Regions from separate parts of the Geminocystis herdmanii PCC 6308 genome, predicted to be linked through region 2. Evidence: predicted binding sites of a transcription regulator. Region 2 holds the regulator's gene; each other region holds the start of a gene.
The links. The regulator NtcA, encoded in region 2, controls nitrogen genes in cyanobacteria. The targets are predictions, from matches to a motif close to TTTGTANCNNNNGNTACAAA.
Positions count from the first base shown of each region.

Region 1: the regulator NtcA is predicted to act here: its motif matches at 1,623-1,642, upstream of SYN6308_RS15120 (DUF4278 domain-containing protein).
Region 3: the regulator NtcA is predicted to act here: its motif matches at 1,708-1,727, upstream of urtA (urea ABC transporter substrate-binding protein).

Region 1 covers NZ_CM001775.1:3,014,934-3,018,153, reverse strand. Annotated here, with positions in the region: gene cobS (adenosylcobinamide-GDP ribazoletransferase) at 571-1,326, shown strand; gene SYN6308_RS15120 (DUF4278 domain-containing protein) at 1,729-2,148, shown strand; gene SYN6308_RS15115 (NAD(P)H-quinone oxidoreductase subunit N) at 2,231-3,220, opposite strand, start outside.
Region 2 covers NZ_CM001775.1:1,539,437-1,542,656, reverse strand. Annotated here, with positions in the region: gene fabI (enoyl-ACP reductase FabI) at 85-870, opposite strand; gene ntcA (global nitrogen regulator NtcA) at 1,027-1,704, shown strand; gene SYN6308_RS07845 (DUF6825 family protein) at 1,766-2,086, opposite strand; gene SYN6308_RS07840 (Cof-type HAD-IIB family hydrolase) at 2,316-3,137, shown strand.
Region 3 covers NZ_CM001775.1:1,773,585-1,776,804, forward strand. Annotated here, with positions in the region: gene SYN6308_RS08930 (AAA family ATPase) at 1-1,422, opposite strand, end outside; gene urtA (urea ABC transporter substrate-binding protein) at 1,791-3,092, shown strand.

The DNA.
Region 1 (3,220 bases), 1.5 Mb from region 2:
ACTTACTAATATGTGTTACTGAAAATGAAATGCTTAAAGCATATCTAGCTCTTTTTAATTAAAAATTTACAATACGAGATAATTAAATTCTCTTATGGGAGAAAATAATTATTCTTAATCTATTGTTTCATTGACAGATTAAATGTAGTTAAATCCAAAGAAAGTCAATAGCTACATGAAAATCTCATATTTCGATCGTTAAGTCAATCTTTACAACAAATTTTTGATGTCAAGATTAATATTATTTGAGATTATTTGACAAAAAAGTCTTAATCTACTTCTATATTAATAGCAAATTTGAAATTGAATAAATAATTTTTATTGTTCGCTACGACACAATTTTAACCTAAAATTTCCTTTTTGTTCAGGTTAATCTTAAATATGGGAGATAAAAAAATTTTTTTGGAAACCAGAGGTGTTAGGTTTTGGGTTTTAGGTGTTAGGTATCGAGTAAAATTTCTTAAAATTAGATTTTTGATGCCTAAAGTTATTGTATAGATGTAAAATTTTATGTCTCTATGGAAATTTTTGGAGAAGTCTTTTTCATCAACTCCTAAATATTTTATAGCAATGAAAAATTTGATCCAGTCTTTTTTTGGGGCAATACTTTTTTATACTATTATTCCTTTACCTTCTTTTTTGCCGATAAATTTCAGTAAAATTGCGGTGTGGTTGCCTTGGGTGGGTTGTTTGTTAGGAAGTATATTAGGCTTAATAGCTTATGTTTTAAATATCTTGGGTTTTTCTCCTTTGTTGCAAGGAGTTTTAATCGTGGCATTATGGATATATATAACGGGGGGATTGCATTTAGACGGGGTGATGGATACTGCTGACGGCTTGGCGGTAACAAATCCTGAGAAACGCTTAACGGTAATGACTGATAGTCACACGGGCGCTTATGGGGTAATGGCTGGAATTATTGTGATTTTGTTAAAAGTGGCAAGTGTGATGGCAATAACTGAAAATCTTGGGTTTTATCTGGTTTTTTGTGCTAGTTGGGCTAGATGGGGACAATTTATGTCGATCGTGCTTTATCCTTATCTTAAAGTAGAGGGAAAGGGTGCATTTTTAAAAAAGAGTTTAAATTTACCTTTTGATATAATCTTTACTTCCTTATTTATTATTCCTTTACTGTTAATTGAATATTTTTGGTTAAAAAGTTCCCTTCAACTGATCATAATAGAAACGTTAACGGGGATAATTTCATCATTATTAGTGGGATGGTGGTTTTATCGCCAACTAAAAGGACATACGGGAGACACCTACGGAGCTACAGTCGAATGGAGTGAAGCCTTAATTTTAACTTGTATTTCGATCGTTATCTAGGGTTTGCTGAATAAATCAGAAAACTATTAAAATCAATGGTTTAGACACACTACATTAACCAAAAAGTGCACAACTTTGAGTATTTTTAGTCAACAAATGAGCATTTTTTATATTATTTATAATAAAATACTTTTATAATAATATGTCTGTGCAAAACCTTAAAACCTTGATTTTTGTTAGTTATTCCCTTTTTCCTTTTCCCTCTTCCCTTTTCCCTACCCTCAGCAAAATACTATGAGGCAAACCCTACTTAAATATTAAGTTTTTCTTACAATAACTTTACTTTAATATAAAAAAATGTAAAAATAGATACAGAAGATAAAAAATTATGTCCTTTTAAATTCAAATACTAATTAATTCATTATATAATATAAAAATTTTAAAATATCGGGAGTAAATAATATGAAAATGAAATATCGTGGCAATCAATATAAATCAGAAACTTCTTTATTGGAAATGAAAGAGGGTGATATTATTGGGAAGTATAGAGGCTGTAATGTTTATGGAAAACTACCTCGACATATTCCCCAATTACGTCCAAAATTAGGCTTGAGTTATCGTGGTGTAAGTTATAGTACTTGTCCTAATGCTACTCCTCTATTTTATCCTCAAGAAACAAGTTCGATCGTGAAACAGCACTGTGCGATCGCACCTCACTCCACTATTCCTTCGGCGATAAGTCATCAAAAATTAGAAGAAGTACATTTAGAAAACCTTAGACGCAATTTAGAGAGAAGAATGCTAATTGCGGAGGCGACTCAGAATGATTATTTATTGGAGATGTTAAGAAAAGAATCTCAACAATTATTGGCAATGAGGTAAGCCATGAAGGTAGAAGACAGAAGATAATAGTAAATTAATTTGAAGGGGCGAGTTTTTCTCGCCCTTTTTTATGTCTCAAAATTTACAATACAGAGTTAACCACATTTTGAGCAGAAATGTTATTAATACCTGCTTCTAAAGATGCTTTCAATACCAAGCTACTACTAACAGATTTGTTGGCGATCGTAACCACAGGATTAGATAGAATACCTAGTAAAGAAGTCGCAATGATTAAAAACACCAAAGCCACCTGAATCGGGCGCATTCCCCGTAAATTCCAACGGCTGGGAGGATATTTTTTCACTACTTCTGACATTTCGTGAGGTTCTTTGACAACCATCATTTTGACTACTCGAATGTAATAGTAAATGGAGATAACGCTAGTTACTAAAGCCACTAAAACAAGGCTATAAAGCCCAGCTTGCCAACCTGCCCAGAAAATGTAAATTTTGCCAAAAAATCCAGCTAAAGGGGGAATACCGCCCAAAGAGAGCAAACAGAGACTTAATCCGAGGGTTAATAGGGGGTCTTTTTGATAAAGTCCAGCATAATCGCTAATTTTATCCGTGCCAGTTTTCAAGGAGAAAAGAATAATACAAGCAAATGCACCTAAGTTCATGAATAGGTAAATGAACAAGTAGAATATCATACTAGCGTAACCTGCTTGAGTACCTGCCACTAAACCAATCATCACAAAACCTGCTTGACCAATGGAAGAATAAGCTAACATTCTTTTCATGCTAGTTTGGGCTAAGGCTACCACGTTACCTAATACCATACTCAGAATAGCTAAGGCGGTAAAGATAAAGTGCCATTGTTCGGTGACAGGGGCAAAGGCGGTGACTAATAATCTAATGGCGATGGCAAAACCTGCGGCTTTTGAACCCACAGACAAGAAAGCGACAACGGGAGTGGGTGAGCCTTCATAAACGTCGGGAGTCCATTGGTGAAAGGGTACAGCAGAAATTTTAAAGGCGATACCTGCCACCATAAACACTAAGGCGATGGCTAAACCAAGGGATTCTAAACCAACTCCTGCTTGTAAAGTAGCGGTGATGGTATTAATATTAGT
Region 2 (3,220 bases):
ATATTAAGAATTTTTCTCCCTGTCCACTTGTCCACCTGTCCACCTGTCTAGTTTTCATCATTTTCTTTATGGTTCACTGAGGTATTATCCCTGAGTCATGCCCATAATTTCATAACCTGCATCGACATAAATAATTTGTCCTGTAATACCACTGGCTAAATCACTGCACAAAAAGGCGGCGGTGTTGCCCACTTCTATTTGAGTTACTGTACGTTTTAACGGTGCAACGGCTTCTACATGGTGAATCATGTCTAAAATTCCCCCAACGGCTGAAGATGCAAGGGTACGAATAGGACCAGCAGATATAGCGTTGACTCTTACATTTTGACTACCCAATTCTGAGGCAAGATAACGCACACTCATTTCTAAGGCAGATTTAGCAATACCCATAACGTTATAGTTGGGAATAACTTTAACTCCTCCTAAATAACTTAGAGTTAAAACACTACCACCAGAAGCCATTATGGGTTTAGCGGATTGTACTAAACGGGTGAGAGAATAGGCACTAATATCGAGGGCGGTTTTAAAACCATCACGGGAAGTGTTACTAAAATCTCCTGCTAAGTCGTCTTTTTGAGCAAAAGCTAAACAGTGAATTAAAATATCAATATGTCCCCATTTTTCTTTGATTTGAGCAAAGGTTTCATCAATTTGAGCATCATCTTGTACGTTACAGGGTAGAAAAACACTAGGGTTTAAGGGGGCAACTAATTCTCCTACTTTTTTCTCAAATCTTCCTTTTTCATCGGGGAGGTAGGTGACTCCAATATTTGCTCCTGCTTTATGTAGTTGTTGAGCGATACCCCATGCGATCGATTTATTATTAGCAATACCAGTGACAAGGGCATTTTTGTTTGTTAAATCTAACATATTCTTGATTTTTTCTTTAATTTTCTGTAATATCTGACAGTAATTGATTAAACTAATTACGTTATTGATAGTTATCTAGTTTACAATTACTTATCTTCTTATAAAAAGTGTCCTTTGTACGATCGAACCTTAAATATTATTCAGTAACTATCCCCTATGCAATCAGTATCAACTCAAGAGCAACCTTTAGCGTCCGTATTTCGTCAAATTGGTGCAGGAATTTATACTCCTGTGATAGAAAGATTTGAGCGTGGTAAAACGATTTTTTTCCCTGGAGATCCCGCCGAAAGGGTATATTTTTTAATGAAGGGTGCTGTCAAATTGTCACGAGTGTATGAAGCTGGGGAAGAAATTACTGTTGCTTTACTGAGAGAAAATAGTATTTTTGGCGTACTCTCCTTAATTACAGGACAAAAGTCCGATCGATTTTATCATGCGGTGGCTTTCACTCCTGTAGAATTATTATCAGCACCCATTGAGCATTTTCAACGATCGTTAAGAGATAATCCTGAATTATCACGACTGATGTTGCAGGGGCTGTCGTCTCGTATTTTACAAACAGAATTAATGATTGAAACCCTTGCACATCGTGATATGGCTTCCCGTTTGGTTAGTTTCTTGTTGATACTATGTCGAGATTTTGGTATTCCTAGCCTTAATGGTATCACGATCGATCTCAAGTTATCTCATCAAGCCATCGCCGAAGCCATTGGTTCAACACGGGTGACAGTTACAAGATTACTGGGAGAATTAAGACAAGACGGCATGATTTCTATTACCAAGAAAAAAATTACTGTGCATAATCCTGTCGCTTTAAGTCAACAATTCGCCTAATATCCGATAGTAGATATAGATACTGGATAATTCTCAATTTTCAATTATCCATTCTCCATTACTATGGTTGTTTTTGGCGATAATTGTTCAATTCTGCTTTTAAACGAGCAATTTCTGAACGTAACTCGTCTAATAACTCCTGTAGATCGATCGAACTGTCAGCTTCCACAGTAATGGTAGTATTAGGATTAGAAGAACTTTGTTTAGTCGCTTCCGCCCTGTTTTTGACTTCTTGGGCAAATTCCTTTAATCTTTCCCTAGTTTCAGTGTCAAACTTACCAATATCACTGAGAAGATTTGTTAAACTATCCTCAACCTTTTCGGTAAAAACTTCGGCAAAGGCTTTTCCAAAAATAAATGCTTCGTTTAGGGGGTTACTCATTGGTAATATTTCTTAATGATTCTTGAATAAATTATAGCAATCCTCAGCCATTTATGTAAAAAATAATCTTTTAGACTCAGTAACTCATATAATAGACTTCGACCATATTTGGTTTAAGAAGGGTTAAAATCCTTACTACAAACTAATAAAAATGTCATTGCGAGGTAACGAAGCAATCTCTTCAAAAAATGACTATTCTATAAAAAAATAACTATTAATATAAAATAAAATGAAAAATATTAAAGTATTAATTTTAGACATTGACGGTACAATTTCAGGTAAGTCTAATCATGTGAACGATCGAGTTAAAAAAGCCATTAATCAAGTAAAAAATAGGGGCATAAAAGTCGGATTAGCCACAGGAAGAATGTATAGTTCAGCTTTAAGATTTCATGAAGAAATAGAGGCTAACTTACCTATTATTGGCTATAATGGTGCTTGGATACAGAATCCTGAGACTTCAGAAATATTATTACATAAGCCGGTTAATCACAATATCGCTAAAGAAATAATCTCTTATTTTAAGGATAAACAAATAGAACATGATATAGAAATTCATCTTTATTTTGATGATAAATTATATGTAGAAAAAATAACTAAAAATACTGAATATTATGTCGATCGATCTGGAACTCCTGCTAATTTAGTAGAAAATTTTAATAGTCTTTTGCAAGAAAATCCCACAAAAATTTTAGCATCAAGCCTAGATTCTGATTTAATTACTCAAATGTTAACAGAATTAAAAAACATCTATCATGAAGAAGAAGTATTTTTAACTCAGTCTAACCCCATTTATCTGGAAGTCACCGATACTGGGGTGAATAAAGGTATGGCGGTGCAGTATTTAACAGAGAAAATATTAGGATATTCTAGGGCAGAAATTATGACTATTGGTGATAATTTTAATGATTTAACTATGTTAAAATATGCTGGTTTTAGTGTCGCTATGGGAGACGCACCCCAAGAAGTCAAAGATATTACCTCCACTGTCACCCAAGACGTAGAAAATGATGGAGTTGCTCATGTGATCGATCGACTATTAATTGAATGAATGAGGAATTAATCGAGTTGAGAATAAGCTAAGAAGTGTCTTAGCTTAGTAAAAAGGGAAGATAAAAATTATTTAATTTATAT
Region 3 (3,220 bases), 230 kb from region 2:
TTGATTATTAAGATAGACTTGAATTAAACTTTTATGACTTTCCCCTTTTTCTTGGACTCTTTTTTGATAATTTTTCTTATTTTCTAATTCTTTAAGTTGTTTTTCGAGAGTAAAAAACTCTTGCCTTTTATTTGGCACTTCTGCCAATTTATTTTGTAAAATAACTTCTTCTTGGGCTAGTTTTTCTAAGTTAATTTGTATTTTAGTTAACTCTCTTTCTAACTCAGTTTTTAATTTTTGTTCTTGTTGTATATAAGGTACAATATCTTTTTGAATTTGATCTAGTTTTTTTAATCTATCTCGACAGATTTGTAAGGCTTCAATGTCCGCCGTTAAATCTCCTGCTTTATTAATAGTTTTTTCTAATTCTTCCTGTTGTTTAATGAGGTTTTCAAGATTAGTTTTTTCTTTTTGAATCGTCAAAATTAAGTTATTCGTTTCTTCCCTTAATTGTTGCTCTAATGTTTGTTTTTTACTTAATAAATTTTGATAGGTTTGAAATCGATCGTTTAATTGTTGATCTTCATTTCTTAAACTATTTAATTCTTGATATTTTTCTCGAATAATATCTTCTTTATTGAGGATAATATTTAATTTATTAATCTGCTCATTTACTGTGTTTTTTTCTATATCTAAACTATTAATTCTTCTAACAATACCATCTAATTGACTTCTTAATCTAACGGCTCGATCGAGTTGGGCATCCCGTTGACTATGGAGTAAGTTAATCTCCCTTAGTTGTTGAGCTTTTGTTTCCTCTTTTTCTTGTAAAAATTTTAAATCTTTTTCCGTATTTTCTAACTCTAAAAATACCGCTTGTTTTTCCTCTAGTTGACTAACAATTTCTGTTACATTTCGAGCTATTTCTTCACTTCTAATTTTATATTCTCTAGCCAAATTTTTAGCAGAATCCGCTAGTTTTTCATATTGATTTAAGTTTAGTAAATCCGCTAGAATTTGTTTTCTTTCCGCCGATGTATGTAGCATAAATTCATCAGCTCTACCCTGTCTTAAATAAGCAGAATTAATAAAGGTTTTATAGTCTATCTTTAGACATTTTATAATGTTATCTTGGGTATCTTTTAATCCTTTTCCTGATAAAGATTTATAACCATCGCTATTTACTACTTGAAAATCTAAAGTACTTCCCCCTTTCCGTTGACGAGTGCGAATAATACGGTAATATTGGTCATCATAAATAAACTCAAAGTCCACCCTTGTATTTTTTTCTCCTAAATGAATAATATCCTCAATACTATTAGTACGAGTTTCACCCCAAATAGCCCATGTAATTGCTTCTAAAAGAGATGATTTTCCTGCACCATTAGCACCGCAAATACAAGCGGTATGAAGTCCACTAAAATCAAGAATGCTCGATCGATAACTGAGGAAATTTTTAAGGGTTAATTTTCTAGGAATCATAACAAAATTAATGGAGAATGGAGAATGTTACCTATTACCGAATACTGCCCTGTTAAGCCCCCCTACCCCCCAACTTTGGGGGAATCAAACTTGGTGAAAGTCCCCAGTATTGGGGATTTAGGGGCGGACACAATAACTTGAGCGACTAACCGAACAGTATTGATTATCTATAGCACCTAAAGCCTAACAACGCTTTAATGCTTTGATGTTAACAAATTATTTCAGGGAAATGATTAAGCAATTCTATATTATTTAATTAGTATAACACTACATTCATAGGAAAAATATGTATTCTACGATACAAAATTTTATTAACCTTATCTTTACCATGAGTAAGTTTAACACAGAAAAATAGCAAGGATTAAATCATGTCCAGACTTGGTAGAAGAAAATTTCTCTTATATGGTTCTGCTACGATCGGCACAAGTATATTATTGAAAGCCTGTGCTGATGCCCCTCCAGCAGATGATACCGCCGTTACTCCCACAGAAACTCCCACCAGTGGAGATACCATCAAAGTGGGTATTTTACACTCCCTAAGCGGTACAATGGCGATTAGTGAAACCAGCGTGGTGGATGCAGAAAAATTAGCTATCAAAGAAATTAATGCCTCTGGCGGTGTTTTAGGCAAACAAATCGAAGCCATTGTGGAAGATGGACAATCTAACTGGGATACTTTTGCAGAAAAAGCGAATAAACTTATAGATCAAGATAAAGTCAGTACTGTATTTGGTTGTTGGACTTCGGCTAGTCGTAAAGCTGTATTGCCAGTTTTCGAGTCCAAAAAACATATGCTCTGGTATCCTGTACAGTATGAAGGACAAGAATGTTCTAATAATATATTTTACACGGGAGCGGCCCCTAACCAACAAATTGAACCTGCGGTGGATTGGTTATTAGAAAACAAAGGTAAAGAGTTTTTCCTAGTTGGTTCAGATTATGTTTTCCCCCGTACTGCAAACACCATCATTAAAGCCCAATTAGAAGCCAAAGGCGGTAAAGTTGTCGGAGAGGATTATTTACCTTTAGGAAACACTGAAGTAACTCCTATTATCAGTAAAATTAAAACGGCGTTACCTAACGGGGGCGTAATTTTTAACAGTCTTAACGGTGATAGTAACGTGGCTTTCTTCAAACAAATTCAGGCGGCAGGTTTAACTCCTGATAAATACCCTGTTATGTCTGTAAGTATTGCGGAAGAAGAAGTACAACAAATTGGGGTTGATTACCTCAAAGGACATTATGCGGCATGGAACTATTTTCAAACCGTTGAAAGTCCTGAAAATACAAAATTTGTCGAGGCTTTCAAAGCGGAATACGGTCAAGATCGTGTAGTAAATGATCCTATGGAAGCGGCTTATACTATGGTTTATCTCTGGAAACAAGCCGTAGAAACCGCAGGTAGTGTGGATGATATTGAGAAGGTTCGATCGAGCGCCGTAGGACAAACTTTTGCTGCTCCCCATGGTGCTGTTACACTATTACCTAATCATCATATTGCTAAAACCGTGCGTATTGGTCAAGTGAGAGATGATGGTTTATTTGATATTGTCTATGCTACTGATGGACCCATCGACGCAGTGCCTTGGAATCAGTTTGTAGCTGAAACCAAAGGTTATTCTTGTGACTGGACTGATCCTGCTAAGGGTGGTAAGTTTAAAATGAGCTAGGAAGAATTAAGAATTAAGAATTAAAAATTAAGAATTAATGAGTGAAAAAAAGAGTTCAATAAATTGAACTTTACACTATTAGCCGTGTAATAAATTACACGGTGGATTATTCATTAACACCCTAATTC